3 regions of the Marinomonas sp. FW-1 genome follow, and region 1 is predicted to be linked to each of the others. Evidence: predicted binding sites of a transcription regulator. Region 1 holds the regulator's gene; each other region holds the start of a gene.
The links. Region 1 encodes FNR, which switches genes on or off when oxygen is low (the NO sensors DNR and NnrR bind a similar motif). Its sites were predicted from a motif close to TTGATNTANATCAA; they were not measured.
Positions count from the first base shown of each region.

Region 2: the regulator FNR is predicted to act here: its motif matches at 7,708-7,721, upstream of yegQ (tRNA 5-hydroxyuridine modification protein YegQ).
Region 3: the regulator FNR is predicted to act here: its motif matches at 7,626-7,639, upstream of C1X04_RS12715 (cytochrome ubiquinol oxidase subunit I).

Region 1 is NZ_CP025987.1:2,042,370-2,052,644, forward strand. Features, by position in the region: gene C1X04_RS09560 (STAS domain-containing protein) at 1-194, shown strand, start outside; gene C1X04_RS09565 (fused response regulator/phosphatase) at 204-1,355, shown strand; gene C1X04_RS09570 (UPF0149 family protein) at 1,379-2,017, opposite strand; gene C1X04_RS09575 (ATP-dependent DNA helicase RecQ) at 2,114-3,871, shown strand; gene C1X04_RS09580 (SprT family zinc-dependent metalloprotease) at 3,871-4,395, shown strand; gene ttcA (tRNA 2-thiocytidine(32) synthetase TtcA) at 4,516-5,355, shown strand; gene C1X04_RS09590 (YfaZ family outer membrane protein) at 5,366-5,932, shown strand; gene C1X04_RS09595 (adenine phosphoribosyltransferase) at 6,018-6,560, opposite strand; gene fnr (fumarate/nitrate reduction transcriptional regulator Fnr) at 6,585-7,346, opposite strand; gene hemN (oxygen-independent coproporphyrinogen III oxidase) at 7,368-8,741, opposite strand; gene C1X04_RS09610 (alpha/beta family hydrolase) at 8,921-9,505, shown strand; gene tusA (sulfurtransferase TusA) at 9,521-9,754, shown strand; gene C1X04_RS09620 (CBS domain-containing protein) at 9,822-10,275, opposite strand, start outside.
Region 2 is NZ_CP025987.1:2,708,414-2,718,688, forward strand. Features, by position in the region: gene C1X04_RS12585 (OmpA family protein) at 1-13, opposite strand, end outside; gene rnt (ribonuclease T) at 109-777, shown strand; gene C1X04_RS12595 (YbaN family protein) at 870-1,247, shown strand; gene C1X04_RS12600 (DUF748 domain-containing protein) at 1,289-4,531, shown strand; gene C1X04_RS12605 (YdcH family protein) at 4,759-5,019, shown strand; gene C1X04_RS12610 (TonB-dependent siderophore receptor) at 5,236-7,386, shown strand; gene yegQ (tRNA 5-hydroxyuridine modification protein YegQ) at 7,818-9,179, shown strand; gene C1X04_RS12620 (YfhL family 4Fe-4S dicluster ferredoxin) at 9,190-9,447, shown strand; gene trxC (thioredoxin TrxC) at 9,461-9,907, opposite strand; gene C1X04_RS12630 (hypothetical protein) at 10,052-10,275, opposite strand, start outside.
Region 3 is NZ_CP025987.1:2,734,929-2,745,203, reverse strand. Features, by position in the region: gene rsgA (GTPase RsgA) at 33-1,010, opposite strand; gene aguA (agmatine deiminase) at 1,299-2,411, opposite strand; gene C1X04_RS12745 (hypothetical protein) at 2,830-3,138, shown strand; gene C1X04_RS12740 (sigma-54-dependent Fis family transcriptional regulator) at 3,223-4,572, opposite strand; gene C1X04_RS12735 (hypothetical protein) at 4,729-5,199, shown strand; gene C1X04_RS12730 (hypothetical protein) at 5,287-6,078, opposite strand; gene hisA (phosphoribosylformimino-5-aminoimidazole carboxamide ribotide isomerase) at 6,192-6,953, opposite strand; gene arfB (alternative ribosome rescue aminoacyl-tRNA hydrolase ArfB) at 7,094-7,507, shown strand; gene C1X04_RS12715 (cytochrome ubiquinol oxidase subunit I) at 7,794-9,368, shown strand; gene cydB (cytochrome d ubiquinol oxidase subunit II) at 9,370-10,275, shown strand, end outside.

The DNA of each region.
Region 1 (10,275 bases):
TACCAAAGACGTATAAAAGCTATGTTGTCGATATGAGTATGGTCGAATATTTAGACAGTGCAGCACTTGGAATGTTACTAAGTATGAGGAATGCAATCGAGCTAGAAAGCGACATTCGATTAGAAGGAGCCAATGACTTCATTAAGAATATACTTATGATTTCTCGCTTCGATAAACGCTTTGACATTCAATAGGCTAAATAGATGAAATTATTATGCGTAGACAGTGAACCCGTTTATCGCGAAATTATTTCTTTATGTGCAGAAAGCGTCGGCGCTCAGGTCAAGAGTGTAGAGTGCTTTGACGAAGCAATACATGCGTTTTACGACTACGCTCCGGATATTGTCATCTTAGACGTTATTATTAAAGGTGGCAGTGGTATTGATCTCGTTAAAAAAATGAAAGCCATGGCTGGCAATCGCTTCGTACCGATTATATTTCTAGCGTCACAGACATCAGACGCCGTTATGGGAAATTGTTTCAGATGCGGCGCTGATGATTTCATTCCTAAGCCATTCAGTGAAATCTTGTTCAATATTCGATTAAAGACACATATGCGCCACGTCGAATTGATCAAAGAAATGTACCGTAAAAATAAAGCGCTCACCTATTATCAAACCATGATAGAACGAGAACATGAAATGGCGCACCATGTTCTTAACCACATTCAGACACGCAGCGAACGAAACTCCGAATATGTTGCTATTACTCGATTGTCTGCAGCGAGCTTTAATGGCGATTTAGCCCTGGTAAAAACCCGTTCTGATGGAGCTCGTCTAGCATTTGTTGGCGATTTCACCGGACACGGTTTACCCGCATCAATAGGGGCCTTACCTGTCATGCAGGCTTTTTTTGATGCGGTCGATGATTTGCTTGATATCGGTAAGTTGGCCGAAAGAATCAATCGAATTTTAATCAGTGTCTTACCTGATTACATGTTTTGTGCTGGCTATTTGGTGTTGCTGTATCCTAATGGAAAAATCCTATATTGGGGTGGCGGCATGCCTAATGCCTTTATTCGTCGTTCTGGTGGCAAACTCGACCAGCTGAGGTCGAACCACATGCCTCTTGGTATTTTACCTGCACGAGAATTTGACGCGGGCCTACAAAGCGATCAACTAGACGAAAGCGATACTCTGGTGATTATGTCTGATGGCGTCTTAGAGTTGAAAAATATCTCTGAAGAAATGCTAGGGAACGATAGAGTAGAGGCCATTATTAATTCTTCTTATGCAGAGAAGAGCTTAATAACAGCGCAAAGGGCAGCGGAAAAAAAATTAGCAGAATATCAGGGTGAATCTATTCAATTAGATGATATTACACTTCTTGCTCTTAGAAGAACCTGCTTGAATTAAGCGACAAGCAGGTACTTTCAGTACTATCTCTTTCCACCTTTCTTTTTGTTTTTATTGCCTTGTTTTGGCTGTGCTTTGGGAAAAGGGCGCTTCTCTGGTTCCGTACGTAGCACTAAAAATAAGTCAGTTACTACTTCTGGTATTTGTGCAATGCAAGAATCAGTCAGTTTTTCACTTTGACGAATTTGAACAACTTCTTCATCATCAAACAGGTCAGACGCGACCATGATTGGCAGTAAAAGCTCCGCTACTACTTCTTCCTTTTCAGACTCAAACCATTGGCTTTCTGTCATGAATACGCCTTCCATAAAACCAGTAGCCCATTCTTGCAGCTCACTTAACTCTTCAGGAGATTGGCCCATTTCTAATTCACAAGGAACCATAAAGCCATCTTCAGACTCTAGCTCTTTTTGAATATCAACAAAAAGGCGAGTTAAGTACTGAGTAATTTGTTTTTCTTGCTTTGCATTTTCGAACTGTGGTGTCTCTTCGAAGATCACCGGTAACCACTGATCTTCCGTTGTTGGTGTAGGACAAATAGCTAATGCCGTCAAAAAGCCATGAGCCATCACAAAGTTCTGACATTCCTCATGAACTTGATCCGATTCCAAAAAATTTTCTAATGTCTCTAGTTCAAGATCATCAAGAGGTTGATGTGCCATGTATATGTTTCCCCAATACAAATTAAGTGTATGATTCTAGCGAAAAGAGAGCGAAAAATCGATGCAGAAAGTAGCGTCTTAAGGGATAATTCCTAAATGAATTTAAAGTCACTCACACTTTCTCGATTAGGTTATTCCGAATATCGCCCATTGCAAGAAAAGGCGATCGATGCCCTGTGCGCAGGGCAGGATGTTTTACTAGCCGCACCAACAGGTGGCGGCAAATCCTTAGTTTACCAATCAGCTGGATTAATCAGACAAGGCGTTGCCGTCATTGTTAGTCCGTTGTTGTCTTTAATGTCTCAACAAGTAGATGAGTTAACTAAAAAGGGCATTCGCGCTAAATTTCTAAATTCAACACTAAACCCAGGAGAGCAGGATGATTTAATCTGGGCACTACGGCATGAACATATCGACTTACTTTACTTATCGCCTGAAAAGTTGGTACAGCCTTCGGTTATCGGTTTTTTACACAGCTTCGACATTTCTTTATTTGCCATTGATGAAGCCCATTGCATTTCTCAATGGGGGAGCTTCTTTAGACCTGAGTACAGCCAATTAGGACAACTTAAGGACTCCTTTCCAGACGTTCCTATCATCGCTTTAACCGGAACCGTCGACAAAGACACAATAAACACCATTCAGACATCACTTAAGTTGAAAGATTGTCAGGTTCTTCTTAGCAGTTTTGATCGATCCAATATAAAGATCCACATCGCTCAAAAACGCAAAGCCAAACAACAGGTTTTGTATTTTTTACATCATGAAGTACCCGGTCAGACTGGCATCATCTATTGTCGGTCAAGAAAGAAGACTGAAGAGATTGCGGATTGGCTCAGTCAATTAGGGCTACCAAGCTTATGTTATCACGCCGCAATGACGGAAGAAGATAAACGAGCTAATCACCACACCTTTACCCACCAACCAGGCACCATCATGGTTGCGACGACGGCCTATGGTATGGGGATTGATATTGCACATGTTCGATTTGTTGTTCACATCGACTTACCCAATAATACTGAGTCATATTTTCAGGAAATAGGCCGCGCGGGAAGAGATGGCAAACCAGCCAAAGCATTACTTTTGTATGGCCTACAGGATATGACCCAAGCTCAACAATTGGCTGCCATGCAACCCTTTTCAGCAGATAAAGAACTTGAAAATATGGGCAAATTCTTTCGGGTTTTGGAAAGTAGGGGCTGTAGAAGACAAAACTTATTGGCACATTTTGATGAACGCTTACCAGCATGCGACAACTGCGACCGATGTCTATCCAATAGATCAGAACAAAATGTGACGATAGCAAGCCAAAAACTGCTTTCTTTAATTTATCATACGAAAGGTGTCCAACCGTTTTCTTTGCTCATCCAGATATTACTTGGCAAAAAAACCAAATCTGTACTGGCAGCTAATGCAGAGACATCTCCGTTATTTGCAAAAGGCAAAGAGCTTACTGAAGTTCAATGGAAAGCGATCATTCGACATCTTATTGCTTTCGATTACATAACACTTGGCACAATATCTGCTTTCACAGTTCACATAAATGAAAAATCTCGGTCCGTGTTAAAAGGCAATACACAAATTATTATTCCAAATGAGCAATACTACCCAACACTTCATGAAGACGATCTTGAGATAGGCAGTGTGAGTTGGCATAAGGTATTAGCTTGGAAATATAGCCATGGTAAAAATACTCTTAGTGAAAATCAGCTAAGATTAATTTGTCGCCATAAGCCAAAATCTATTGCATCTCTTAGCCGGCTAACAGGTTTACCAAAAGATCATGTCGTAGATTTTGCAGATACACTATTAAAAATAGTACATGAGATGGATTCATTGGAGGTAAGTCCTTAATGACGTTGCAACTCGAGCTGACAACTCAAGAACACAAAGCAGACGCCTTAAGTCATATCATCCAGAAAGCAAATGAATGCTTTGATAAAGCTGATCAATTTTTTGGCAATAAATTTAAACGCTCAACCTGCAATCTAAAGCAACGAGGTCGAGCGGCGGGCACAGCTCACCTGCAAAAAAACGAATTGCGCTTTAACCTTTTCATGTACCAACAAGATCCAACCGAATTCATTAATACTGTGGTTCCTCATGAAGTGGCTCACCTTATTGTTTTTCAGATTTATGGTCATTCTGTTAGACCTCATGGCAAAGAATGGCAAGCCGTTATGAGAAAGGTATATGGTATCAATCCAAGTAGGACACATACCTTTGAAACACCACCACAAAAACAACCCTACACATATCACTGCGCGTGCCAGAAGCATCAATTCAGCAAACAACGTCACACTAGGGCACAAAAAGGGGTTGAATACATTTGTAAGGGTTGTAAGTCAAACTTACAATTTGTAGGTAAAATCACTTAGTGCGTCATAAATTTCCTTTAAAAAGTGATTTATCGTGCACTTTTCCTCTGAGATCTTCATTTTTGATGCGATGCCTTTGTGCTTATAGTATTATGGCGTCGTTTTATTTATAGCGTGTTTATGATGGATTTATCTAATCGACCTAAAGAAAAATTAGAGCTGAATAAGCTCCAAAAACGTCTACGTAGACAAACGGGCCAAGCCATTGCTGACTTCAATATGATTGAAGATGGCGATAAGGTAATGGTATGTTTATCTGGCGGTAAAGATTCTTACACAATGCTGGAGATTCTTCGCAATCTGCAAGCTAATGCCCCGATAAACTTTAGTATTGTGGCTGTTAATCTAGACCAAAAACAACCTGGCTTCCCAGAGCATATTTTACCTGCTTACTTAGAAGAGTTAGGTGTTGATTACCACATTTTAGAGCGTGACACCTACAGCATAGTAAAAGAGATTGTGCCTGAAGGGAAAACTACCTGCGGTCTATGTTCACGCTTACGCCGTGGTTCTTTGTATGGGTTTGCTGAAGAAATTGGCGCCACTAAAATAGCACTAGGCCACCATAGAGATGATATTCTTGAAACCTTGTTCTTGAATATGTTCTTTGGCGGCAAGCTAAAATCAATGCCACCTAAATTGTTAAGTGATGATGGTAAGCACGTTGTTATTCGTCCCTTAGCTTATTGCAAAGAAAAAGACATTGAAGCTTTTGCGGTCATGAAAGAGTACCCGATTATTCCTTGCAATTTATGCGGTTCACAAGAGAACCTGCAAAGACAAGTTGTGAAAGACATGCTTCAAAAATGGGAACAAGAATTCCCAGGTAGAACTGAAACTATGTTTTCTGCTATGCAAAATATTGTTCCATCACATCTAGCAGATACAGAATTATTCGACTTCAAAGGGTTAAAGCAAGCACCAGACGCTTTAAACCGAGTAAATATTATTTCGTTATAGGACCTTAAAAATGAATGCTACGTACAAAACACTATTAGTAACCGCAGCCATTTTAGGCACTTCAGCAGTAAATGCTGCCTCTACCGCTGGCGTCAGTTTAACTAACGAGACGGTAAAAGGGGATGTTAACTTTGATATGGGCACATTCGGCGTAGACGCTGGTATTGCTTATGATAAAGATGAGAATTTTACGACTACGCACCTTGGCGTTAATGTTCAAGACGCTGACACCAGCGGCCCATTACAGGTCGGTATTGGCGCTCGTGTATACGGAATCGATGCAGATCTAAAAGATGATAGTGATGTATCTATGGCGCTTGCTTTAGGTGGTTGGTACCGCTACACACTTCCGGAAGCAAACCGAATCAGTATTTATGGCTCGCTTTACTATGCGCCAGAAGTTTTATCCTTCACTAACTTAGATCATATGTACACTTATGAACTTCGTGCAGAGTACATGACTATGCGCAATGCTCGTGCATACATTAGTTATGGAAATACAGTAGCAGTATATGATAACGATAGCCGTATAGAGGCGAACAAAGGTTTTGCTATAGGTGCAATGGTTGATTTCTAATAGAGTTAAAGCTCTTATAGAAAGTAAAAAAGGTGGCATATGCCACCTTTTTTAGTATTAATAACAGCAGTCTAAACGACAGATATCAATCACCGTCATAAGCACAAAGACTAAACACAGGTATGTTGCTGTCACGTAGCTTTTGACTTCCACCAAGATCTGGCAAATCAATTATTGCCGCCACTTCTTTAATATTTGCACCTTGTGCAGATAATAATTCTATTGCAGCTAATAGCGTCCCACCTGTCGCGATTAAGTCATCAAACAACAAGACTTCATCACCGGCTTTAACCGCGCCTTCTTGTATCTCTAACTCCGCTTCACCGTATTCTAGGGCATATTTTTGTGAAATAGTCTTACCAGGCAGTTTGCCTTTCTTACGAACCAGAATTAATGGCTTTTGTAGCTCATAGGCAAGAACCGCTGCGATAAGAAAGCCACGAGCATCAATACAAGCGATATGAGTAATATCAGTAGAAATATAGCGATGCACATAAGCATCTACAACCATTCGCATCCCTTTTGGGTCACTAAAAATGGGAGTAATATCCCGAAAACTGATGCCTTGCTTTGGCCAGTCTTCTACTGTTTGTATTAGTGACTTAACGTAAAAATCATCGTAGAGCATTATGGTATTGCCTCAATATATCAATCAAATTTGACTGATTTTACCACAATCACTGGCAACCCCAACGAGTTTTTGCATTTCTGGGAAATCAACAATTTCAATTTCTTTGCCGTCGACATGAATGAGCTCATTTTTTTGAAAACGGGTGATCACACGACTAACGGTTTCCACTGCTAACCCTAAATAATTTCCGATTTCGCCACGCGACATAGACAAACGGAAAGAGCTAGCAGAATAACCACGTTTTTTAAAACGATTAGAGAGGTTAAGTAAAAAAGAGGCTACTTTTTCATCCGCATTCTTTTTCCCCAGAAGCACCATCATCTGCTGATCATCAGAAATCTTACGGCTCATCACTTTAAAAATCTGGTGCTTTAAAGAGGGAATTTGTGAAGACAACTCTTCAAGGTGGCTAAACGGAATTTCACAAACAGTCGTCGTTTCAAGCGCCTTTGCAGAAACGGGGTAGGTGCCAGAATCAATACCACTTAACCCCACTAGCTCGCTAGGACAATAGAAGCCTGTAATTTGCTCCTCGCCAACAGAAGTAATATTGAATGTTTTTAATGTGCCTGAACGTACTGCATAAACGGAATCAAAAGACTCACCTTGGCGAAACAAAAAATCTCCCTTTTTGAGTGGTTTTTTGCGCTCAATTATCTGATCTAGTCGATTAATATCTTCATCTGCAAGTGCGATGGGAAGACAAAGTGCGCTCAGACTGCAATTTTGACACTGCGAAGTAAGCGTACTATTAAACCTTGAATGTGTGTGTGTTAATGACATTTCAATCTCCCTGATATTAATTCATATAACTTTTGAGTATTTTACCGTGTTGTTTAAATGCTTATCGAAAACCATACAAATACACCGAATAAGCAATCTTCCACGATCTGTGATCTTAATAGTGGTCTGCATTCCACTAGGATCAAACTCCAACATGCCATCTTGTAACATAGGAGTTAAGCTATCCATTTCTTCAGCAAAGTACTCTTTAAAGTCGATTTTAAACCTTTGCTCAACTAACGTCATATTGAGTTGAAACTGTGATATGAGGGTCATGATGACATAATGACGTATTCTATCATCGCGATCGCTAATATACCCTTTAGCAATAGCTAATTGACCCTTTTCAATACTACTCCGATAATCGGTCAAGTCAGTATAATTTTGAATGTACACGCCATTTAAATCGCTAATGGCAGAAACACCGAATGCAATTAAATCCGTGCCTGCATGCGTTGTATAGCCTTGAAAGTTACGGCGCAACGTTTCTTGCTTTTGGGCAATGGCTAATTCATCACTCGATTTCGCAAAGTGATCCATACCAATGTACTCGTAACCAGCCTCTAACAAATACTCTATACTCATTTTCAACAAATCAAGCTTCATGCTTGATAAAGGCAAAACGTCATCGGTTATGCGTCTCTGAGCAGGGAAGCGATCAGGCAAATGCGCGTAGTTGAATAAAGAAATTCGCTCTGGAGCCAGCGCAATTACTTGCTCAAGAGTGTTTTTAAAACCGTCAATTGACTGATAGGGCAGACCATAAATTAAATCAAAATTAATCGACTTAATGCCTAATGCCCTTGCGTCATTTACAAGGCTTTCAACCATACTATAGGGTTGTATTCTATGTATCGCTTGCTGAACTTTATGATCAAAATCTTGAACACCAACACTAATCCGATTGATGCCCATTTCAGTCAGCAATTTGATTTTCGAGTAGCTAATTTCTCTAGGATCTATCTCAATACTGTAGTCCTGTGATCCGTCATTAACCAAATTAAAATACTGATTGATATTATCAAACAACACTTTAATTAGGTCTTCCGTTAAAAACGTTGGAGTGCCACCACCAAAATGAAGCTGTGTAACCTTTCGTGAATGATCAAGCATAAGGCTACGTAACCGCATTTCCTCACCTAGTAGTTCAACATATTCCACGCCTTTATCATATTGCTTTGTCACAATCTTGTTGCACGCGCAGTAATAACAGAGGTGTGCGCAAAATGGGATGTGAAAATACAAGCTAAGATCGGCATCCGATGGCGTCAACATCTTATCAATCAGTGCAATTTTGCTGATTGAAGCGTTAAATTGCGGGGCAGTAGGATAAGAGGTATAGCGAGGCCCTGATAAATCATACTTGCTAATAAGTGCGGAGTCCCAGATCATCATTCGTTCCTATTAAAATTTCTAATAGGAATTCTACTCTTTCAAACAAGAGCTTATTCTGACACAGATCAATAGATACCATTCTCAGTGCTCAAATGATTGCTTCAATGTATAGAAAATAATGAATTTGGTTCTAACACATAGATGAATCTGATCTAATAGTCATTTTAAGCGCAATGATCATGAAATCACTTCCAATATACATCGCTCACGGGGCTGGAGCTGGCCATGAAAATAGTTTCTTAACGGGTCTGCGCTGCGCGCTTTCAGACCAAACGAAACAAGTCGTACATCCGGTCACTTTTTCTTATATGGCAGAACAAGAGCGTACAGGTAAAAAAAGACCGCCTCCGCGCTTTCAATCGCTTGTCCCAGAGTTTGAGCAGCTGGTTGAAAACGAAGACGCATGTGTGGTTGCTGGCAAATCGATGGGCGGACGGGTAGCAACGCAAATAACTCACCTACCAAACGTAAAGGCAGTTATTTGTTTTGGCTTCCCTTTCTATCCCCCCGGCAAGCCTGAAAAGCATAGGCTGTCTTTTCTTGAAGAGTTAAAAAAGCCATGCCTCATCATTCAAGGAACAAGAGATCAACTGGGCTCTTTTGATTGGGTGAGTCAGCAGACATTACCAGATAATATAGAGATTCTATGGATTGAAGGAGCTGACCATGACTTCAAAACCCTCAAGAAGCTCAACAAAAATATAGACGACACCATTTTAGAATTAGCCATGCATGTAAAAACCTGGCTCAAACTTAATACGTAATTAGAGGGGAATATTATGGAACACCAAGCCTTGCTTGATGCAACTGATTTACTTTGCCCAGAACCCGTTATGATGCTACACGCTGAGATGCGTAAATTGACGGCCAAACATGTTCTCAAGGTCATTGCGACAGACCCATCAACAACAAGAGACATCCCGAAATTTTGCCAATTTCTTGGTCACAAGCTAATGAAGCAGGAGCAAGAAGGCGATATTTACTATTACTGGATTGAAAAAAAGGAAAGCTAACTCAAATAATAAAGCCCAGGTCATTATGATCTGGGCTTTATTTGTTCAGTCGGTGAGGTCGATAAAGTTATGCCACTTTTAGCTTTCTTGTGTGCTCTTTATGACCAAGAATCGCACTTTCATAAATCTGTGCAAAACTAGAAAAGCCAACATCAATATCCAGTCTTAACTGACGAGCCACATCATTTGATGATATAACGCCACGAATGGCTTTGGTTTCTTCATCAATTACCAGTAAATGCTGTAGCTTATTATTGCGCTGACTAAACAAAAGAGACTCTATATCAGAGTGCTGCAATGAAGTATAAGACAAAGCAAGGAGCACATCTTTTGATCTCATTAAATCTGCAACCATTAGCTCAGAACGCTTAAAACCATTGGCAACTTGTTTGATAAAAATATCTTCAGACAAATCTTCTAAGCTAACAATACCGACAAAATGATTATCAGCATCAACCACTATTTTCATGCGCACGTGTTCTTTTCTCATCAATTGAACCAACTCATCAGCACGAGTATTG
Region 2 (10,275 bases), 670 kb from region 1:
GGGGAATTCCCATTTAGACATCTCGTTCAAGCATTATCAAATGTGTTATGATCAGATCCTATTGTACACCGTTACTGTTGATCAAGCGGCAGAATTAAGGACCTTCTTTTGTCAAACCATGAAATCAAAGATAGATTCCGCGGCTTCCTACCTGTTGTTATCGACGTAGAGACCGCAGGCTTTAATCAAAAAACAGATGCTTTGTTAGAAATGGCTGCCAGTATCCTAAGAATGGATGAAAATGGCGACTTATATATCCATGAAACACTAGAATTTTTGATTAAGCCGTTTGAAGGCGCAAACCTTGAAAAAGCAGCGCTAGAATTCACAGGCATAGACCCTTTTGCACCAGATAGACAAGACATGCCAGAAAGCGAAGCGCTTGGCCAAATGTTTAGCAAGGTGCGAAAAGAGCTTAAATCTGTTGGTTGTAAACGTGCCATTTTGGTTGGTCATAATGCCGCCTTTGACCACGGATTTTTAAACGCGGCCATCGAGCGAGTGGATATAAAACGCAATCCATTCCATCCGTTTTCTAGCTTTGACACCGCCAGCTTAGCAGGCTTGGTGTTTGGGCAAACGGTTTTAGCAAAAGCGTGTGAAGCGGCGTCTATTCCGTTTAGTAACGCAGAAGCGCATTCTGCCAAATACGATACAGAAAAAACCGCAGAACTCTTCTGTGAAATGGTAAATCGTCTAAAACGTCTTGGCGGTTGGCCACTGGTTCAGAACGAAGCAGAAGATAGTATGGAAGCTATTTTCCATTCCGGAAAATAACGCCATAATAAAAACGGGCTGACTGATTCACGCCCGTTTTCTTTTACCATTACGTGGGCATGCTTATGCAAGGAAAGCGAATTTTATATTTAATGTTAGGATGGTTTTCTCTCATCACTGGCATTATTGGTATTTTTCTCCCTTTACTTCCCACTACGCCCTTAGTGCTATTGGCAGCTTGGTGCTTTTCAAAATCCTCCGAACGATTCCACATCTGGCTCATTGAGCATAAATTTTTTGGACCGATAATCAACGACTGGCAATCTTCTGATGGCATCCCCAAAAAAGCCAGAAATCGAGCTATCATTTTCATGTGGGCAGGAATGGCCATATCGATCTTTATTGTTTCGCGCATTTGGGCCACGATTGGGCTTGTCTTTATTGGCATGTGTGTGACAACGTATTTATTACGCTTACCTTTACGAACTGAAAGTACAAACATTACAAAAGAAAAAGACGAAGACGCTTAAACTACTCTCTTATTACTTATTTTTTAAAGGCACTTTATTCTATGACACGCCGACATTTTCGACATTTTGTCTTTTATCCATTTGCGGGGTTAACTGGCTTAATCACCCTAACTTGGCTTGTTACGCCATTTATTGCGGAGCATTTCCTAAAAAACTACTTCCAAGAACAAAATGAAGATCTCACTGTCGGCAAACTCTCTGTTGATTTTTTTCCGCCTAAAATAGATTTAAAAAACATTGTCATTAACGATAAGACCCAAGACACGCTCACGTTAAAACGTGCCATCGTTGAGGTTGAAATATGGCCACTCTTCACGAAAACAGTTCATATATCCCAAGCTAAGATCGACGGCCTTAATCTAGTCGTTGCGCAACAAGAAAAAGATTGGATCGTGGCCGGCATTAATACGTCGCAATTCGCCACACCGGAAGATCAACAAGAGCCGGAGCCAGATACCACAGCACAAGCCGAAGAAGACACCAGTACACCTTGGTCAATAAAGCTTCCGGCTTTCAGCTTCACAGACAGCCAAGTCAAACTGTCTCGCCAACCGGACTTGAATGCTCCAGCGCAAACCGACACGCTGACCATTTCCCAGTTATCCATCGAAGATTTATCCGGTCAGGCACTGACATGGGAAGGTGACATCGCGCTATCAGCCTTACTAAATGACACCACCTTGTCTTTAGACAGCCAATTTGATTACTCACCAGAGCAAGCCAGCGCGGATCTTTCTATTCAAAATACGCGCCTTAACTTAGAAAGCTTTCGTCACTTTATGCCTGCCCCTTACAATGAAGGTAAAGGGCTACTAGAGCTAGAAGGTAACCTGCAATTTTCTCAACAACTCGTTAATAACGCGCCTGTTTTTGATATTAAAGACTTGTCATTAAGCGCTCAAATCGACAACCTAGATCTGCCATTAAATAAGCAAGACAAGGCTATTACAAAGTCAACAACACTCGCACTGTCAGACACTAACGTTCATTTTGTTTCTGCTGAACAGCTAAACCTTAAAGGGACACTGGATCTGCAATCCACCCAGTCATCCTTTAACCAAGGAGAGCTGCAAACACAATTTGAGAAGCTAGCTCTAAACGTGCCTTTTGATGTTTCGCGAAATAATGCGGACGTAACCGCAAAAGGTAAGCTAGATATGCAACTGGACATACCAGCTTTTGCGCAAGCAGACCTTAACGCAAAACTTAATAGCGTAAAACTAAGCACACCATTTGATGTGACACAAAATGAGCTAGGCTTAACAGCAACAGGTGACCTAGATTTACAGCTAGGCAAATCGCTTATTGCCCAAGCGCAGCAACAAGTAGAGTTTGAAGGCCTAACACTGAAAGCCCCTTTGGATATCAAACAGGATGAAGAAAACGGATTAACAGCTAATGTCGCCTCTACCGCGCTAGATTTAAATGAACTTGCTTTGTCGTTAGACAGCCTTGCTGTACAAAACAAACAGTTACGCGTGGCTTTAAACGAAGTGAATTTTTCGATGGATTCATCACAAGCCATTACAGCTTCTTTAATTGCGGACATCCAAAGCAATGGACTTACTGTACAACAAGCAGGAAATACCGCTAACTACGACACGTTCAACCTAACGAATACACTTGCATTACAAAAAGACAGCGACAGCTTGATAGCAAAGAACTCTCAACTGTCGATCGATATTAAAGGGTTAAAAGCCACTCAAAGCGATGAGAAGCACATCTCACTTGGTGCGGCAACGCTGACAGCAGATCAACTTAATGTCGATCAAGCAGGCCAAGCATCACCACGTATAGAAGGTATTAACCTTAATTTCAGCAGTGATTCTCTAGACAGCAAGTTAACCAATAACAAACGTATTGCTTCGTGGAAAAACGCGGGTATCAGCAACCTTTCTTTTACGCAACAAGACAGTGACTTTGATGCATCCTTAGCGCAATTAAACGTTATGGATTTCACTTTTTCTGAGCTGATCAGCGCACAAAATGACAAAGCTGCGCTACCCGCGCTTGGTCATCTAAATAGCCTTAAAGTTGAACAACTAAAAGCCAATCAAGATGGCGCAGACATTAAGAATATCACCGCAGATGCGCTTGATATTAATTTAATGTTGGATGCTCAACAGCAAATTGAAAACCTGGTGTTTACAGAAGCGGAACCGCAAACAGCGCCGACGAAAAATACTCAAAAAACACAAGTACCAAGACCTGAAGACGCCAAAAACGCACTTGAGAGCGAACAAGACACAGGCTTTAAACCGCCTTATTACGTCATTCTCGGCGCCTACGATACGACAGGAAAATCTCGCTTTTACTTCCAAGACAAAAGCATTTCTCCCATGCTGAAACGCGCATTGGACATAGAAACCTTATCGCTACGCAACCTAGACACCACGAACAAAGATCAAGGCACAACGTTTGCTTTTAAAGCGCGCAATGGTAAGTACACTACATTACAAGCTGATGCGACCGTTTGGCCTCTCGCCGACAAACTCACGCTAAACAGTGACGTTGTGGTGCGCGAGGCAGAATTACCGCCTTTCTCTTCTTACATTGCCAATATCTTGGGTTATCAAATTGATTCTGGGCAATTGGATTTAGACCTTAAACTTAATGCTAAAGATGGCGTATTAAATGGCAGTTCAAACATCGTCTTAAGGGAGTTTGATTTAGGTGGTCGCCAAGAAAGCAACTCCGTAATCAAAGCGGGTGCTGTCCCTTTAAACATTGCCGTTAGCGTATTAAAAGACAGCGACAACAACATTGATTTGAATATCCCGCTTTCTGGTGACATAGAAAACCCAGAATTTGGCTGGACTGATTTCTTGTTCTTGCCGGTTAAGAAGGCGCTTTATACTGCTTCTAGCACTTACTTGATGCAAACCTTCATTCCTTACGCCAATGTCATTAGCATCGCGCAGTTTGCAGGTGATCAGCTACTTAAAATTCGTGTCGAGCCGTTAATATTCGAAGCGGAAGACGAAGCGTTAAGTGACACTCAGGACACCTTCCTAGAACAACTGGTGGCGCTCATGAAAGACAAAAAAGACAGCCAACTAAAAGCTTGCGCTATTACAAGCTACCTGGATTTAGGTCTTGAGAAGCCACCTGTGTCTATCGATCAAGACACAAGAGATGAGGCAATTAATCTAGCGCAAAAACGCGCGGAGAACTTGAAAGACTATTTGGTTAACGAAGGCATCGCCTCTTCTCGTGTCTATTTATGCTCACCTGCAATAGACCTTTCTCGAAGCAGCAAACCAAGAATCGAACTAAACTTCTAACGCTTCTCCCAAACCATAACCGCAGTGGCACCAACCACTGCGGTTTTCTGTCAAAAATAAGCATATTCCCTAGTGAATTATGGACTCTTCCATAAACGACAGGCGTCATCATTGAAATTCCTTCATAAAAAGCCATTACTAACTAAGGAAAGCCTGACAAGCATCAAGAGCGAAACCGCTTAAGTAGGCTAACCTAAACTTAAAGTAAATACTTAAAGGAGACAGTTATGCCGATTGAAGATCATGCTCTAGTAAACGAATTCCCTGAATTCAAAGAGGATATCCATCAGCTAAAAATGGATGATGCGCATTTCCGAAAACTCTATGATGAGTACAACCATCTCACCAAATCTGTCGAAAAAATGGAGCAAGAAATCATTCCAGCAACGACAGCAGAAGAAGAACAGCTCAAAAAACAACGCCTTCAGCTAAAAGATACGCTTCAAGGCTACATTAAAGCCACCAGACTAGCTGCTGAAAAAGCCTAGCAGTCCCTCGGGCAGAACGGCTTATATTAATCGCCGTTCTGCCTCTTACCCTGGCCTCCCTCTTTGATTCCTTACATTCTTAACCCAAGACCGAGAACACCTAGTACAAAAAACACACAAGGTGTATTTTGAATCTTTTGTAAATCAATTCTCATTTGTAAATGAATATCATAAACAATACCATACGCAGCTTATTCATTTATCCTTGGTTTACCTATGACATTAAGAACCACCTTACTGATGATGCAAGCATGTGGAGCGCTTGCTTTTTCTACAGTGATTTTTGCCGAAAATACCGCTAATAGCATCACACAAGGCAGCTACCTCAGTGATGGAGATAGCCAAATTAAAGATGGATCTAACATAGAGCTACAAACGCTTCAGGTGCAAGGCCGTGCCCTATCTTATTACAAAGAAGATGAAGCAGAGCTAGCTACTCGAACAGCAACACCCATTGATGAAACGCCTCAATCCATTCAAGTCGTAACAGAAGCTCTCATTCAAGACCAAGCTGCACGACAAATCACCGACCTGTATCGATCCATTTCCGGTATGTCACAAAACAATGTGTCCACTGTGACCTTACGCGGCTTTAGCCAAGACGAAGTGCTCTACGACGGCCTTAAAGGCGACCCATTCGGTGATTTTTCCATTCCACAACTCTTTACTATTGAGCAAATACAGGTCCTCAAGGGCCCATCTGGTGCAATCTACGGTGCGGGTGAACCTGGCGGTGTCGTTAACTATGTAACCAAAAAGCCGACATATGAGCAGAAAAACACCCTCAAAGTCAGCGCTGGCAATAAAGACTTTTTAAGCGGCAGCGTGGAATCATCTGGCCCAGCTAATGAAGATGCCTCACAACGCTACCGTATTGGCATTTACTCAGACGGACAAGATTCATACCGTAACAATGTGGAAGAAGAAAACCAGATTATAGATCTTGGTTACGCTTGGGACATGGATGAAAACAACACGCTTACCGTTCAGTACACAGACATTCATCAATACATTTCTGGAGCACGTTTACGCGGCATTCCAACCGATGACGATGGTAACTTCTTAGCGGATACTTCTTGGAATAATAACGAAAAAAGTGATTACCAAGAGCTGGACGCACAAGTCTTTCAGGCTCGCCTAGACCACAGCATCAACTCATGGCTGGACAGTAATGTCTCCGTTCGCTATTTCGAAAACACCGAAAATCAGAAATACCATGAGTCTAAAGGCCTTGATACGACCAATAGCGATAAAGTGAAACGAGAATTTCGTGACCAAGCCCGTTCTCGTGAAGGTATTACTTTCGCAGGCAACTTAATCGCCGAATTGGACGATCATACCGTGTTAGTCGGGAGTGATTATTTCCATCAGAAAAACGATTTTCTTTATCTCAAAACTACCAAAGGTGTTGCCGAGCTAAGTCTAAGCAATCCTATTTATGACCAAGACGATATCAGTGCCTATGACATGGCTCTCCAAACAAATGAAAGCACCACAACGGATCAAATTGGCTTATACATTCAAGATCAATGGAAAGTCACCGATCGCCTAGATTTGCTTGCTGGAGCACGAATAGATCGTATCGAAGAAAAATACGATGGTTACAAACTAAAAACAGGGTTCACAAAAGCAAACTACAACGACACAGGCTACTCCAGCCGTGTTGGAGCTACCTATCGAATCAATGAAAACTGGAAGCCTTATGTGTCTGTTTCAACTGGCTTTGTGCCACAAGACGCAGCCGACCAACAAAAATCAGCCAACGACAGTCTGTTCGACCCAGAAGAAAGCCAACAATTTGAAGCTGGCGTACGCAGCTATTGGTTTAACAATCGCTTAAACGTTAACCTTGCTGCGTACCACATCACCCGTGAAAACATCTTGCAAGAAGACCCAAATAACAGCGACTTGCTGGTGTCATTTGGTAAGGTGCGCAGTCAAGGCGTTGAACTCGATATCATGGCAGACATAACGCCTCGCTGGGTCGCTAATGTGAGTTACGCCTACAATGACACCCTCGTAAAAGAAGCCAACGACGGCATTCAATACGCTAACGGAGACCGTTTTGCTAACACACCTTATCACCAACTCGGCTTATGGACTCGCTACGACTTCCCTAGCATAGATTCTTCTATTGCCTTTGGAGCCGACTTCGTTAGTGACCAGATCAACCGCCAGGGTCAAACTGTAAAACCTTACACGGTTTACGACATGTCTTGGCAGACACAATGGCAAGATTGGCGATTCCAGCTAAACATCAAAAACCTGTTTGATAAAGAATACGCTGTCAGTGGATTCACTGAAAAGATTGGTTCATTCGTCGGTGAACGTCGTCGTGTTTACCTTTCTGCCGCGTACGACTTCTAATCAACAAAAGTGAGAGAATAAAACCAGCCAAGGTAACAACCCCATCCTAACCTTCCCCTTAATAAGGGGAAGGAACTAGAACATGCCCTTAGCTCCCCCTGCTAAGGGGAAGGCTGGGAGGTAGTGAATTTGCAGACTAGTAACAACCCCATCCTAACCTTCCCCTTAATAAGGGGAAGGAACTAGAACGTGCCCTTAGCTCCCCCTGATAAGGGGAAGGAACTAGTACGTGCCCTTAGCTCCTCCCCCTGCTAAGGGGGAGGCTGGGAGGGGGTCTTGCTCGTTTGAGCAGCCCCAAACGCCCCAATACAGATAAGTATTTTGACCCAGATCAAAGACTCGCCATTTAAGCGATTAAACGCCCCTCTCCTCTCTTGAGTTGAACCATTGGCTAGGTAAACTCCGCCCGTTTTGATCTATCGGTGCACCTCATGTCTAAGCAACAAATCTTTAAGCCAGAATTGCTCTCTCCAGCTGGTTCATTAAAAAACCTTCGTTATGCCTTCGCCTATGGCGCAGACGCCGTTTACGCTGGACAACCACGTTACTCGCTGCGAGTGCGCAATAATGAATTTGATTTGGAAAAGCTGGGGATTGGCATTAATGAAGCCCATGAACTCGGCAAAAAGCTTTACGTGGTCAGTAACATTGCGCCTCACAACGCCAAACTAAAAACCTACTTGCAAGACTTAGCACCTGTCATTGATCTAAAGCCAGATGCGCTTATCATGTCTGATCCAGGCTTAATCATGATGGTTCGCGAAGCCTTCCCAGATCAAGCCATTCACCTCTCGGTACAGGCGAATGCGGTAAACTGGGCAACGGTGAAATTCTGGCAACAACAAGGTATTTCCCGCGTCATTTTGTCTCGTGAATTGTCCTTGGACGAGATAGAAGAAATCCGCCTAAAAGTGCCCGATATGGAATTGGAAGTCTTTGTGCATGGTGCGTTATGCATGGCGTATTCTGGTCGTTGTTTATTGTCTGGTTACATGAACAAGCGTGACCCAAACCAAGGCGCTTGCACCAATGCTTGTCGTTGGGAATACAATGCCCACGAAGCGACACAAGACGAAACAGGTCAGATCATTGCCAGCAGTAACGCTTCAGTGCAAATCCAAGAACCAACAGATCAGCTCTTTTTACTGCAAGAACGTGGTCGTCCAGACGAATACATGCCCGCGTTTGAAGACGAGCACGGCACTTACATCATGAACTCGAAAGACTTACGCGCCATTCAGCATGTAGAGCGCTTAGTCAAAATGGGCGTGCATTCATTGAAAATCGAAGGCCGTACCAAGTCCTTTTACTATTGCGCCAGAACCGCACAAATCTATCGCCAAGCCATTGATGACGCCGTGGCAGGCAAGCACTTTGATAAAGGTCTAATGAGCAGCTTAGAAAACCTCGCCAACCGAGGTTATACCGATGGTTTCTTACAACGCCATCGTCATGTGGATTTGCAAAATTATGAAACCGGTAACTCCATCAGCGAACAACAACAGTTTGTTGGTGAAGTCATCGCGAGCCATGATGACTCTCTCACTATCGAAGTGAAAAACCGCTTCAGTGTGGGTGATTCTTTAGAATTGATGACGCCGAAAGGCAATGTCACCTTTCAATTAAGCGAACTCAACGACAAACAAGGTCGCCCTATCGACGTTGCCAAAGGCAGCGGCCACGTGGTGTCTATCCCTTGCCCACAAGGCATCGATGCTTCTATGGGCATCCTGATGAGAAATCTATCGCAAGGACAGACTACACGCCAACCTCACGCTACTACGACGGCATAGAGGCAAGGCAATGGCACTATTAATCAACGACCGCTGCATAAACTGCGACATGTGCGAGCCCGAATGCCCGAACGAGGCCATCACCATGGGCGCGAAGATTTATGTCATTGACCCAGATAAATGCACAGAATGCGTTGGTCATTACGACCAACCCACCTGTGTTGCCGTCTGCCCGATCGACTGTGTCAAACCAGACCCAGACAGACGCGAAACCGAAGAAGCGTTATACGAGAAGTTTGTAGAAATGCACTTTGATACCAGCATTTAATGCCCTGCTTGCATCAAACCACCGGCAAGTTCTGCGCTAACCATTGTTGGAATTGTGCTTTTGGTAGCGCGCCGGATAAACGAGCCACTTCTTTGCCATGATGAAAGATCATTAGAGTCGGAATAGAACGAATATTATAACCCCCCGCCGTGGTTTGGTTGTGCTCAGTATCCAGCTTCAAGAAGCAAGCTTTTGTCGACATCTCGCTCGCGACTTGCTCGAAAATAGGCGCGAATTGCTGACACGGCCCACACCAAGACGCCCAAAAATCAACGACCACAGGTAAGTCATTGTCTGTGATGTAGCGTCTAAAATTATTATCACCGCCCATTATGGGCTGTGTTGAAAGAACGGGCTTTTTACACTTGCCACAAAGAGGTTTATTGCCAAGCTTGTCTTTCGGCACTCGGTTTTTTGTCCTGCAGCTTTGACAAACGATTTGGATAGGAGAACTGGTCATAGTAACCTCGTGATCAAGTACTTTTATTAACAAAGCTCGATTAAATCGAAATCCTGAAGAGTTGCCAACCTAGAAAAGCAAAAAGCGGATCACTTGATCCGCTTTTGTTGTCTTAGTTAGTCAGATTTAACTCTCGTCACTAAGCTATTCTTCCACATCCGCATGCGATTCCGCTTCGAAACTTTCCACCAGCTCGAAGTTCTCCATCCAAAAATAAGAACTCACCAAACTAAATTGTCGAGTTTTCCCTTCGTCCGCCACTTGTTTAAGCTGCCAAACAAGACCTGGCGCTTCAGGAAAGTCCGTGCCTTTGATTTGGTCTTCGTATAAACGATTGATCAGAGCATCGTCGCCCTGCCCATTGGCTA
Region 3 (10,275 bases), 690 kb from region 1:
TTCTGTTTATCTGTATGACTCTGTACTAGATGTTACTCGGCAGAGCTGTGCTTTCTCGCGCGGATATCAGATTGCGCACTGCGATAGAACTTTTCTTGTGGCTTGGATTTAGTCACTTGATCGTCATCGCCGTCTTCATTGCGAAGTAACAAGAAGTCAGCGACGCGTTGTTCGTCAATCTGGTTTGCTTTTACAGCCGCTTTTATGGCGCAGCCTGGCTCACCTTCGTGGCGGCAGTCACTGAAGCGACAGTGCTTTTCTAGGGCAATTATATCGGCAAAGTTGGCAATGGTCGTGCCATCAAATTCGCTCAGTTGTAACTCACGCATACTGTCAGTATCTAGCAAAATAGCGCCAGAAGGCATGATTTTCAATGAGCCGGAAGTGCCAATGTTTACTGGTGACTTCGTGCTATCGCTGGTTTTCATCAGGGTATTGATTAGTGCTGACTTACCTGAGCCGACCGCGCCCAATAGAGCGATGGTTTTTCCTTTTTTAAGGAACGGCGATAAGCAAGTTAAGCTTTCCGAATCTAAGGCGTTAACTGTTTCTACGATGAGTAAAGGGTCCAGCTTTTCTACTTGTGCGCGTTTTTCCATTACGTCATCACAGGTATCTGCTTTCGTCAGGATAACAACAGCGTCAGCTTGTGCATCATGAGTCAGTTCTAGATAGCGTTTGATTAAAGCGAGATTGAAATCTTGGTTTAATGCGCAAATTAAAAATACAGTGTCTATATTTGAAGCGATATTTTCAAATGTAGAGCTCGATTCTAAAAGACGTAAGAAGTTGTTATCTGTATCGGCAACAATCCAGTCACCAACTGCCATATTTGGCATATCCGAATGGTCTTCTAAAGTAAAAAAACCAGACTCAGTAACAAGCTCGTAGTGACTGCCTGTTTTAGCGCAGATACGTGCAATACGGTTAGATTCTAAATCATCCAATGATAACTGTTGTTGGAAGTAAGCTTGCCAGCCTAGATCCAATAAAGTAAACGTGGAATCCATTGATATTACCCCAAGCGAAATACGCCATCGTAAATTAGAAGCAATGCGCTTCAATTAGTACAACCAAACATTAACTATTATGTTGATGTTCTAGCCAAAAATTACACAAAACACCAATGCATTACATTGCATATATAAAAGGTGTTACCTCTGCGAGATTAGCACAGTGGGAGTAAGCTACAAACAGAAATATTACCCTTATAAAAAAGGCGTATTCAAGCCTCTATAATATTGCTACCCAAGCAAAAAAATGTCGCAACGGGATAATCAATTAAACACTATTAAAGGCTATGGATTCGCTTTAACCACGCATTTCTTCGGCACTTGTTGAGTGATGCAATGAATGTTTCCACCACCTAATAATATATTGCGCGCGTAAACGCCGACGATCTGATAATCAGGAAACGCTGATTGCAGAATTTGTTGTGCCTGTTTGTCTGTACTAACGCCAAAGGTCGGAAAGACAATATGATTATTGGTTATTAAAAAGTTGGCATAAGACGCAGCCAGACGTTCTCCTGCCTGACGGTTCATTGAATCACTCTCTACTAGGTTTTTGGCTTCATCTTCTGAAACGAAAAGCGGCCCTGGTAGTGGAAGTTTAATAATCTCTAAAGCGCGACCTTTTGCATCATGACTTTGGCTAAGCACGTTCAGTGCCGCTTTGCTGATTGCATACTGTGGGTCGCTTGGGTCATCACAATCGGTTAGCGCAACAACACCAGGGCGGATGACATGCATGATGTTATCAACGTGACCATTGGTTTCATCGTTATAAAGGCCGTCTTTAAGCCAGATGATTTTTTCAACATTCAAATAAGTCTTTAGTAAGCCTTCAATGTCGTCTTTGCTTAAATTTGGGTTGCGGCTCGGGTGTAGCAAACATTCTTCAGTGGTATAAAGCGTGCCTTCACCGTCCACATGGATCGAGCCGCCTTCTAATATAAGAGGAACACAGTAGACGTCGTCTTCCGTAATGGCCGCCATTTTCTCTGCGACAGCGTTATCTTGCTGCCAAGAGTCGTATAAACCATCGAGTTCGCCACCCCATGCATTAAACTCCCAGCTATTGGCGCGACGTTCACCCTTGTCATTAACAAGGTAAGTTGCGCCTATATCACGCATCCAGCAATCATCTGATGGAATTTCAATGACGCGGATGTGGCTTGGTAATGCAGTGCGAGCCTCATCAAAATGCTTGGCGTCAACAATAAAAGTCACATCGGTTGCTTGAGCAATGGCGTTGGCCACCGCAACAAATTCAGCCTGAGCAGGTTTGCCGCTATCTCGCCAATTGTCCTCACGGGTTGGCCACGCCATCCAGACTTGCTCTTGTGGCTCGTGTTCCGCAGGCATACGAAACCCATCTAGTTTTGGGGTGGTAGAAAGCGACTGGCTCATAGGGAATCCTTCGTTAAACTTGATACCTTTTTTAGGATAAAGGTTTTCGCCAATTCTATGGTAGAGACGCAAACATTCAAGTGGATTTTTGTCTATTTTGCTGAGATTAGGCTGTGAGGGCCACATTTCTTCCGTCTTTACAATTGCTCGACGGAAAGGCTTACCGAGAGATTTTGTAAAAAATACTAGTTAGGTCGCTATAAAAGCCTCTTGGTTTTGCTGGTTAAATTTATTATTTTCTTATTTATCAATTAGTTATGATTTTTTTGAAAAACTGGCACGGCCTTCGCAATAGTCTAAGGGAATCAACAGCAAAGCCCGAACATAGTGAGCTGAGCTGATTGAGTTAATTAGTGAGTCGTCAGGCAATTTTGCTGAACGTACTCAATATCTTAGAAGTTAAATGGAGGTTATTGTTATGGCGATTAAACGTACTTTACTAAACACAGCATTGGTTCTTGTAACAGCAGCAACACTAGCAGCTTGCGGTCAAGATTCAGAAGACAACAATAAAGTAGAAGATGCAATGTCTAGTGCAGGTGATGCAGTCGAGCAAACTATGGATAACGCAAGTGAAGCCTTAGACAATGCTGGTAATGCAGTGGAAGACACTATGACAGATACAGGCAATGCAATGGAAGACACTATGACAGACACGGGTAATGCGATTGAAGATACCTGTGAAGACGTGAAAGAAGGCGTAGACGCAGCGAATACAAATTGCTAATCCTGCCAGCCACCAATAAGTCAGAGATGTCTTATTGGTGGCTTAATGATAGTGAAAGGCTTTAGGTTAATAAGCGTCAGATACTTACAATTCTTGAACGTATTCGTATTTATCTAGCTTGTTATAGAGCGTTTTGATGCTAATACCAAGTTGATTGGCTGTATCAGTTCGGTTGCCATCGTTATTTTTGAGCGTTTTTAAGATGGCAATTTTTTCGATGTCATCAAGGCGCATTCCAATAGGAATGCCGGATGTTTTACTGTTTTCAGCTTGGTCATTAAGCGCATTTGTAATTAGGTGTTCTGGGAGAATGGTTTGATCTGCCAAAATATAAGCGCGCTCGATAGCGTGTTTTAATTCGCGGACATTACCTGGCCAAGAATATTGGCTGATTTTTTCGAGACTGGAGGCGGAAAGTTGCTTTTGTTGACCATCTTGAGCGTTTCGGTAAGCCAAAAAGTGTTGTGCCAGACCGCAGGCGTCACCTTCTCTGTCTCTTAATGGTGGCGACATAATAGGGAATTGCGCAAGGCGAAAATACAGATCTTCACGGAAGACATCATCACGGATGGCATCGCTCAATATGCGATTGGTTGCGGCGACAATTCGAACATTGGTTTTTTTGACTTGTTGAGCGCCAACCGGTTTGTATTCACCACTTTCAAGGACTCGTAGCAGTTTTACTTGATACTCAAAAGGCATTTCAGTGACTTCATCCAAAAACAATGTGCCACCTTCAGCTTGTTCAAATACACCTTGGTGATCTTTATGAGCGCCTGTGAAAGCCCCTTTAACGTGACCAAACAGTTCGCTATCAATCAGTTCTGGACTTAGTGCGCCGCAGTTTATCGCAACAAATGGACCGTCTGCACGGTGACTTACTACATGCAGAGTATTAGCAATAAGTTCTTTACCTGTGCCGCTTTCACCAATAATAAATGCGTTGGTGTTTGTGTTAGCGACTTTACGAATGGTGCGGTAAAGAGAGTGCATAGCAGATGAAGACCCGACCAATAGGCCAAATTGATCTAGATAGCTGGCTTGGGGGTTATCGTATTGCTGCGGCACACTTAGCTCGTTGAATACTTCGTTAAGTGAAGATTCAACGGACTTAACATTGAATGGCGCTCGGTAGTGAAAACCAGCGCCTTTTTGAATAAGCTGATCCAGCATAGGTGCAGGTTCACCTTTACTGAAAAAAAGAAACTCGGTTTGAGAAAGCAGTGGATGATCAACTAGCCCTTGTAGTGAGTCGCTATCAGCAGAGCTCACTTCAATAATGGCGACATCACATTGGCTAATGGCAAGTTGTTGCAGCCAGCATTCTTCTTGATAGCTGACGTTCAATTCATATTGTTGAACGCCTTTTAGCGCTAGCAGGTCTGAAGCCAATAATGGATCTTGAACATGCAAAAAAAGCTTTGGTAAAGACATTATCGTTTTCCCTGAATGAATAGAGTGCAAATTTGTATGCTCATAAAATCATAGGGCTACTGGTGATCAAAGAGGGCAGCCCATGACTTTTCATGAAACACGGAATTAATCAGCGGTATTTGCACAAAGCTCACCCTTTTTTGAAAGGAGCCAATAGTGATAAACAATAGAGATTTAGCGACAAGGTCACTGTCTGATAAAGACACAGGGTTGATTTATGACATGATCTCTATGTGTTTTGATGGTTTTTTTGCCAACGCGACGTTGTCAGAACGGGTTGATAACACGATTGATAAGCATGGCTTTAAAAAGCTGTCTTATTTGTTTCGCCGCTTGGCTGATCGCTTGCTGTCTTTTGTTGGTAATGTGCTGGAAGACTCAAAGATGATGACCCAAGAGGCGGGTCATATCAGCCGTGAGTATTTGACAGCACTTGGTGCGGCGACAGGACAGAACCTCCTGAGTCTTGTGATGGTGATAAACGAGCGGAGTCTAAAAAGAATTGAGGTATTGCTACGACAACTAGGTGACAAGGTCTTTGCCAATGTTATCGCAGACTATTTGGTCTATTTACGTAGGGGATTGGATACGGTGAAGCAATGGCGAAGCAATGCTAAGGTAATTTAGTCGAGTGCTGGTGATGGCATTGCATGCCGCCCAACGAAAAATGGCCTAACTGTGGTGACAGTTAGGCCATTTTTTTAGATAGATCGTCTATTCGTCCTCTACCACTCTAAAGTCTAGCTTGCCAACTATTGAGCCTTTGTTGTCATGGGTAGGAACGGTAAAGTTCGCATCATTCTTCTCTCTGTTAGGATTGATTGTCGCAATAACCTTGTTATTAACGATCAACTGATAGGTTTCAGAGAAGGTGATGTTCAGGTCTTCTGATTTTGGAGCCTCAAACAAAATATTGTCTTTTAAACGAATGGCTCTGCTTTCCCCTCGAATCCATTGACCGACCAAAGGTTGAGCTTTAAATGATTGGTTATCATGGCTAACGGTCGCTTCAGATAAGAAAATCCGAATGATATCTCCGTTTAAGGCCACTTTTTGGCGATCTTCAACACGTGCATTCAAAGACGCTAGGGTAGAGTTCGTTTTGCTCACATAAGATCGCAGCTGTTGGGTTGCGTCATTTATCTGTTGATAAGACAAGCCGCTCACATTACCTATGCTTGGCAATTGTGGTGCTTTCCCCATGCGATTGGTTAGCTCAGCATAATTGGCTTTAGCCAATGCTTGTTGGGTTCTAAGCTGCTGAGTCAAATTATCAGTCGCACTCACCTTATTAACTGGGGTTGATGTGCTTTCGCTTGATGTATTGTCAGCCGTCGATGAAATAGGTGCGTCATCTGTAGATTGCGCAGAGTCTACCGGCGTGTTGTTGGGTGCGCTTGGTTCGACATTCTCTGTTTTGGAGGACGGTAAATCTTGTAAAATTGGCATCGAGCAGGCACTAAGTAAGAGCACTGCAAGTAAAAGGCCAGAACGAAGTATAAGCATTAACTAATCCTGAGATTAAAGGCGAAAAAATAGGCCACTAAGTATGAGGTATGGCGGGGGTTATGTCGAGAAAAGCGTAAGAGACAAGCAAAATACTTGCCTCTTACGTGAGTTTATTGCTGAGATTGATTCCACAGGATGCATTCGTCCAGTGTAACGCCTTGTCCGCCAAAAATATCCAAGGCACTACCAATGGTCAAATCAACTTTTCCTGAGGACAATTCACTGACCCGTTTAAGGTCAGATAAAGAGCGAGCCCCGCCAGCGTAGGTCACGGCCACCGGGCAGCCTTGACCAAGCAGTCGAACCAAATCTTCGTCAATGCCCGCTTGCAAACCTTCTACGTCGGCTGCGTGAATCAGAAATTCGTCACAATGATTGGCTAATTCAATGAGGTTTTCATGGTTTACTTGAGTAGACGTAATTGTTTGCCAGCGATCTGTGGCAATGTACCAGCCGTCTTTAGTGCGGCGGCAGCTTAAATCTAAAACCAGTCTATCTGTACCCGTTTCGCGTTTGATTTTATCTAGTCGGTCCCAGGAGAACTCACCATTTTCAAACAAATACGAGGTAACAATAACGTGAGAAGCGCCAGCTTCTAGATAGCTTGCTGCATTACTGCTGGTAACGCCTCCGCCAAATTGTAAACCGTTCGGGTAGGCACGTAATGCGCTCAGCGCTTCTTCTTGGTTGCCTTTGCCTAAAGCAATAACATGGCCGCCAAGTAAGTTATGTTCTTTGTACATGAGGGCATAATGTTCGGCGTTAAATTCGCTGATAAAGTTTTCAGTGGCGCCTTTGTCATTCAGACTGCCTCCTATGATTTGCTTAACCTTGCCTTGGTGTAGATCGATACAAGGACGGAACTGGGTCACAAAAAACTCCTATTAGGTCTCAAATTAGTCAGCGATTGTAACCGATAATGTACAGAGAAACGATGCGCCAAAGCAAACACTTCTTAAGCCTGTTACAATGGGCGATTAAAATAGATATTTAGATAGAATTAAGCAATCTTATGCTGCAAATCACTCGCGCCGTTGCCATCCCAGATCACGAAATAGAATTAACCGCTATCCGAGCACAAGGGGCTGGTGGTCAAAACGTCAATAAAGTCTCTTCCGCTATCCATCTAAGATTTAATGTGGCGGCATCGTCGCTGCCTGAATTTTATAAAGAGCGTTTGTTGGCATTAAACGACTCTCGATTAACGAAAGAGGGCGATATTGTGCTTAAGGCACAACAACACCGCACTCAGGAGTTGAATCGAGAAGACGCGTTAGCAAGACTTAAAGCGCTTATTCTTGAAGCGGTTCGTGTACAAAAAGCACGTAGACCGACCAAGCCAACACGCTCTTCACAGAAAAAGCGTGTGGATCAGAAAAAGCAAAAAGGCCAGATCAAAAGCTTGCGACGCAGTAATTGGGATTAATTACTTGGTCGCTTGACTGCAATAATGCCTCTGCCTTTCGTGTTTTCGTTACTCCAAATTTGTCATTTTTTTGTTTTTGTCATCTTTTTTACTACTTATTCCTTTCACTCTCTTTATCTTGATCTAACGCAATGTTTCAAATCAAAACAGCACTCATAATCTGGCCTTATAGTAAGCCTTGAAATTTTTTGAGGCTTCGGTGGGCGTTGGATAATAAGAGCACCGCGTAAAGCAAAGTGTCTGCGATCGCCTTTTTTTCTCAATCAAATGAATGGGTTGAAGCTATATGATTAACGAAGCTGTAGTGGATTTATCGCGATTTCAGTTTGCTTTCACTGCTCTGTACCACTATTTGTTTGTCCCTTTAACACTAGGGATGGCGTTCTTATTGGCAATCATGGAGTCTGTCTATGTAATTACTGGTAAGCAAGTCTACAAAGACATGGTGAAGTTCTGGGGAAAGTTATTTGGTATTAACTTTGCGCTGGGTGTAACAACGGGTTTGACAATGGAGTTCCAGTTCGGAACAAACTGGTCTTACTACTCTCATTATGTTGGTGATATTTTTGGCGCGCCTTTGGCCATTGAAGGCTTGATGGCTTTCTTCCTTGAGTCCACATTGGTTGGTTTATTTTTCTTTGGCTGGGATCGCCTGAGTAAAGTGAAGCATTTAATGGTGACTTGGGGTGTTGCGCTAGGTTCTAACTTATCAGCTTTGTGGATCTTGATTGCCAATGGTTGGATGCAGAACCCAGTAGGGTCTGAGTTCAACTACGAAACCATGAGAATGGAATTGGTGGACTTCGGTGCTTTGCTGTTTAACCCAGTTGCCCAAGTAAAATTTGTTCACACAGTATCAGCAGGCTACACAACAGGGGCGATTTTTGTTCTTGTTATTTCAAGCTACTACTTATTGAAAGGCCGTGACCTTGCGTTTGCTCGTCGCTCTTTCGCCATCGCTTCTGCGTTTGGTTTGGCGTCTATCCTAAGTGTTATCTTGCTAGGTGACGAGTCTGGTTACGAGCTTGGTGAAGTGCAAAAAGTAAAATTGGCTGCGGTAGAAGCAGAGTGGGAAACACAGGCTGCGCCTGCTGACTTCACGCTGATCGGCTTCCCAAACCAAGAGCTTCAAGAAACCGAATTTGCCATCAAGATTCCTGGTCTAATGGGCTTGATTGCGACCCGTTCTCTAGACAAAGAAGTAGAAGGTATCAAAGAGCTGAAAGAGCATAACCGCCAACGTATTATCAATGGTATTTATGCAAACCAGCTGCTTGAAAAGCTACGTAATGGTTCTACCGATCCATTAGTGAAAGAAAACTTCGACAAAGTAAAAGACGATCTTGGTTACGGTTTGTTGGTAACAGCATTCAACGAAGACATGAACAAAGTGACATCTGAAGAGATCGATCAAGCGGTTGAATACTCTATTCCGCAGGTTGCGCCATTGTTCTTTGCATTCCGCATCATGGTCGGCTGTGGCTTCGTAATGCTGTTTGTCTTCGCTGCTGCTTTTTACCAAAACGCGCGTCGTCGCATTGGTCAAAGCCGTTTGTTCCTGAAATTTATCGTAATCTGTTTGCCACTTCCTTGGATTGCCAATGAAGCAGGTTGGTTTGTTGCGGAATACGGTCGTCAGCCTTGGGCTATTGGTGAAATATTACCGGTTCATGTTGCGGTCTCTAGCTTAACAGCAACAGAGATCTGGATCAGCCTTGCAGGCTTCGGGCTTCTTTACACAGCGTTCCTAATTGCTGAGATGTACTTAATGATTCGCTTTGCGAAACAAGGCCCTTCTAGCTTGCATACTGGACGTTACGCACTTGAACAAGAAACGGCTCAGCTAAAACAAGGGGTGTAAGATGGATTACGAATTATTAAAAGTGATTTGGTGGGTGTTGATCGGTGTTCTACTGATTGGCTTCTCCGTGACAGACGGTTTTGACATGGGCGTTGGTAGCTTGTTGAAAGTGATCGGTGGTACGGATTCAGAACGCCGTATTATGATCAACTCGATTGCCCCTCACTGGGACGGCAACCAAGTTTGGTTTATTACCGCGGGCGGTGCGTTATTTGCTGCTTGGCCTGTGGTGTATGCGACAGCGTTCTCTGGTTTCTACTTTGCTATGTTGTTGGTTTTGGCGGCGCTATTCTTTCGCCCAATTGGTTTTGACTACCGTTCAAAACTAGAAAATACCAAATGGCGTACAAGCTGGGACTGGGGGATCACTTTTGGTTCAGCGGTTCCGCCAATCATTTTCGGTGTAGCGTTTGGTAACTTATTACAAGGCGTGCCATTCGAATTTGATCAATATATGCGTGCCACTTACACCGGTTCTTTCTTTGCTCTGCTAAACCCATTTGCGATTCTTTGTGGTTTGGTAAGCTTGCTAATGCTAATGACGCAAGGCGGTGCTTGGTTACAAATGAAAACAGACGATGCCTTGCTGGAAAAAGCCAGCCGTATCACTGCCATTACTGGTGCGTTAGCGGCTGTGTTGTTCATCTTAGCGGGTGTGTGGTTGGCTTACGGTATTGATGGTTATGTCTTAACCAGCGCTGTCGATGGCAACGCAGTGATAACACCTTTGATGAAAACAGCAGAAGTTCAACCTGGCGCATGGTTAGCAAACTACGACAAAGTGCCTGCCCTTATGTTGGCTCCGATTGTTGGTATTGCTGGTATGTTAGTGGCTGCTGTGGCGAGTGTTATGAGAAAAGGCGCTTTGTCTTTCTTGAGTTCATCACTGGGCATTGCTGGCATTATT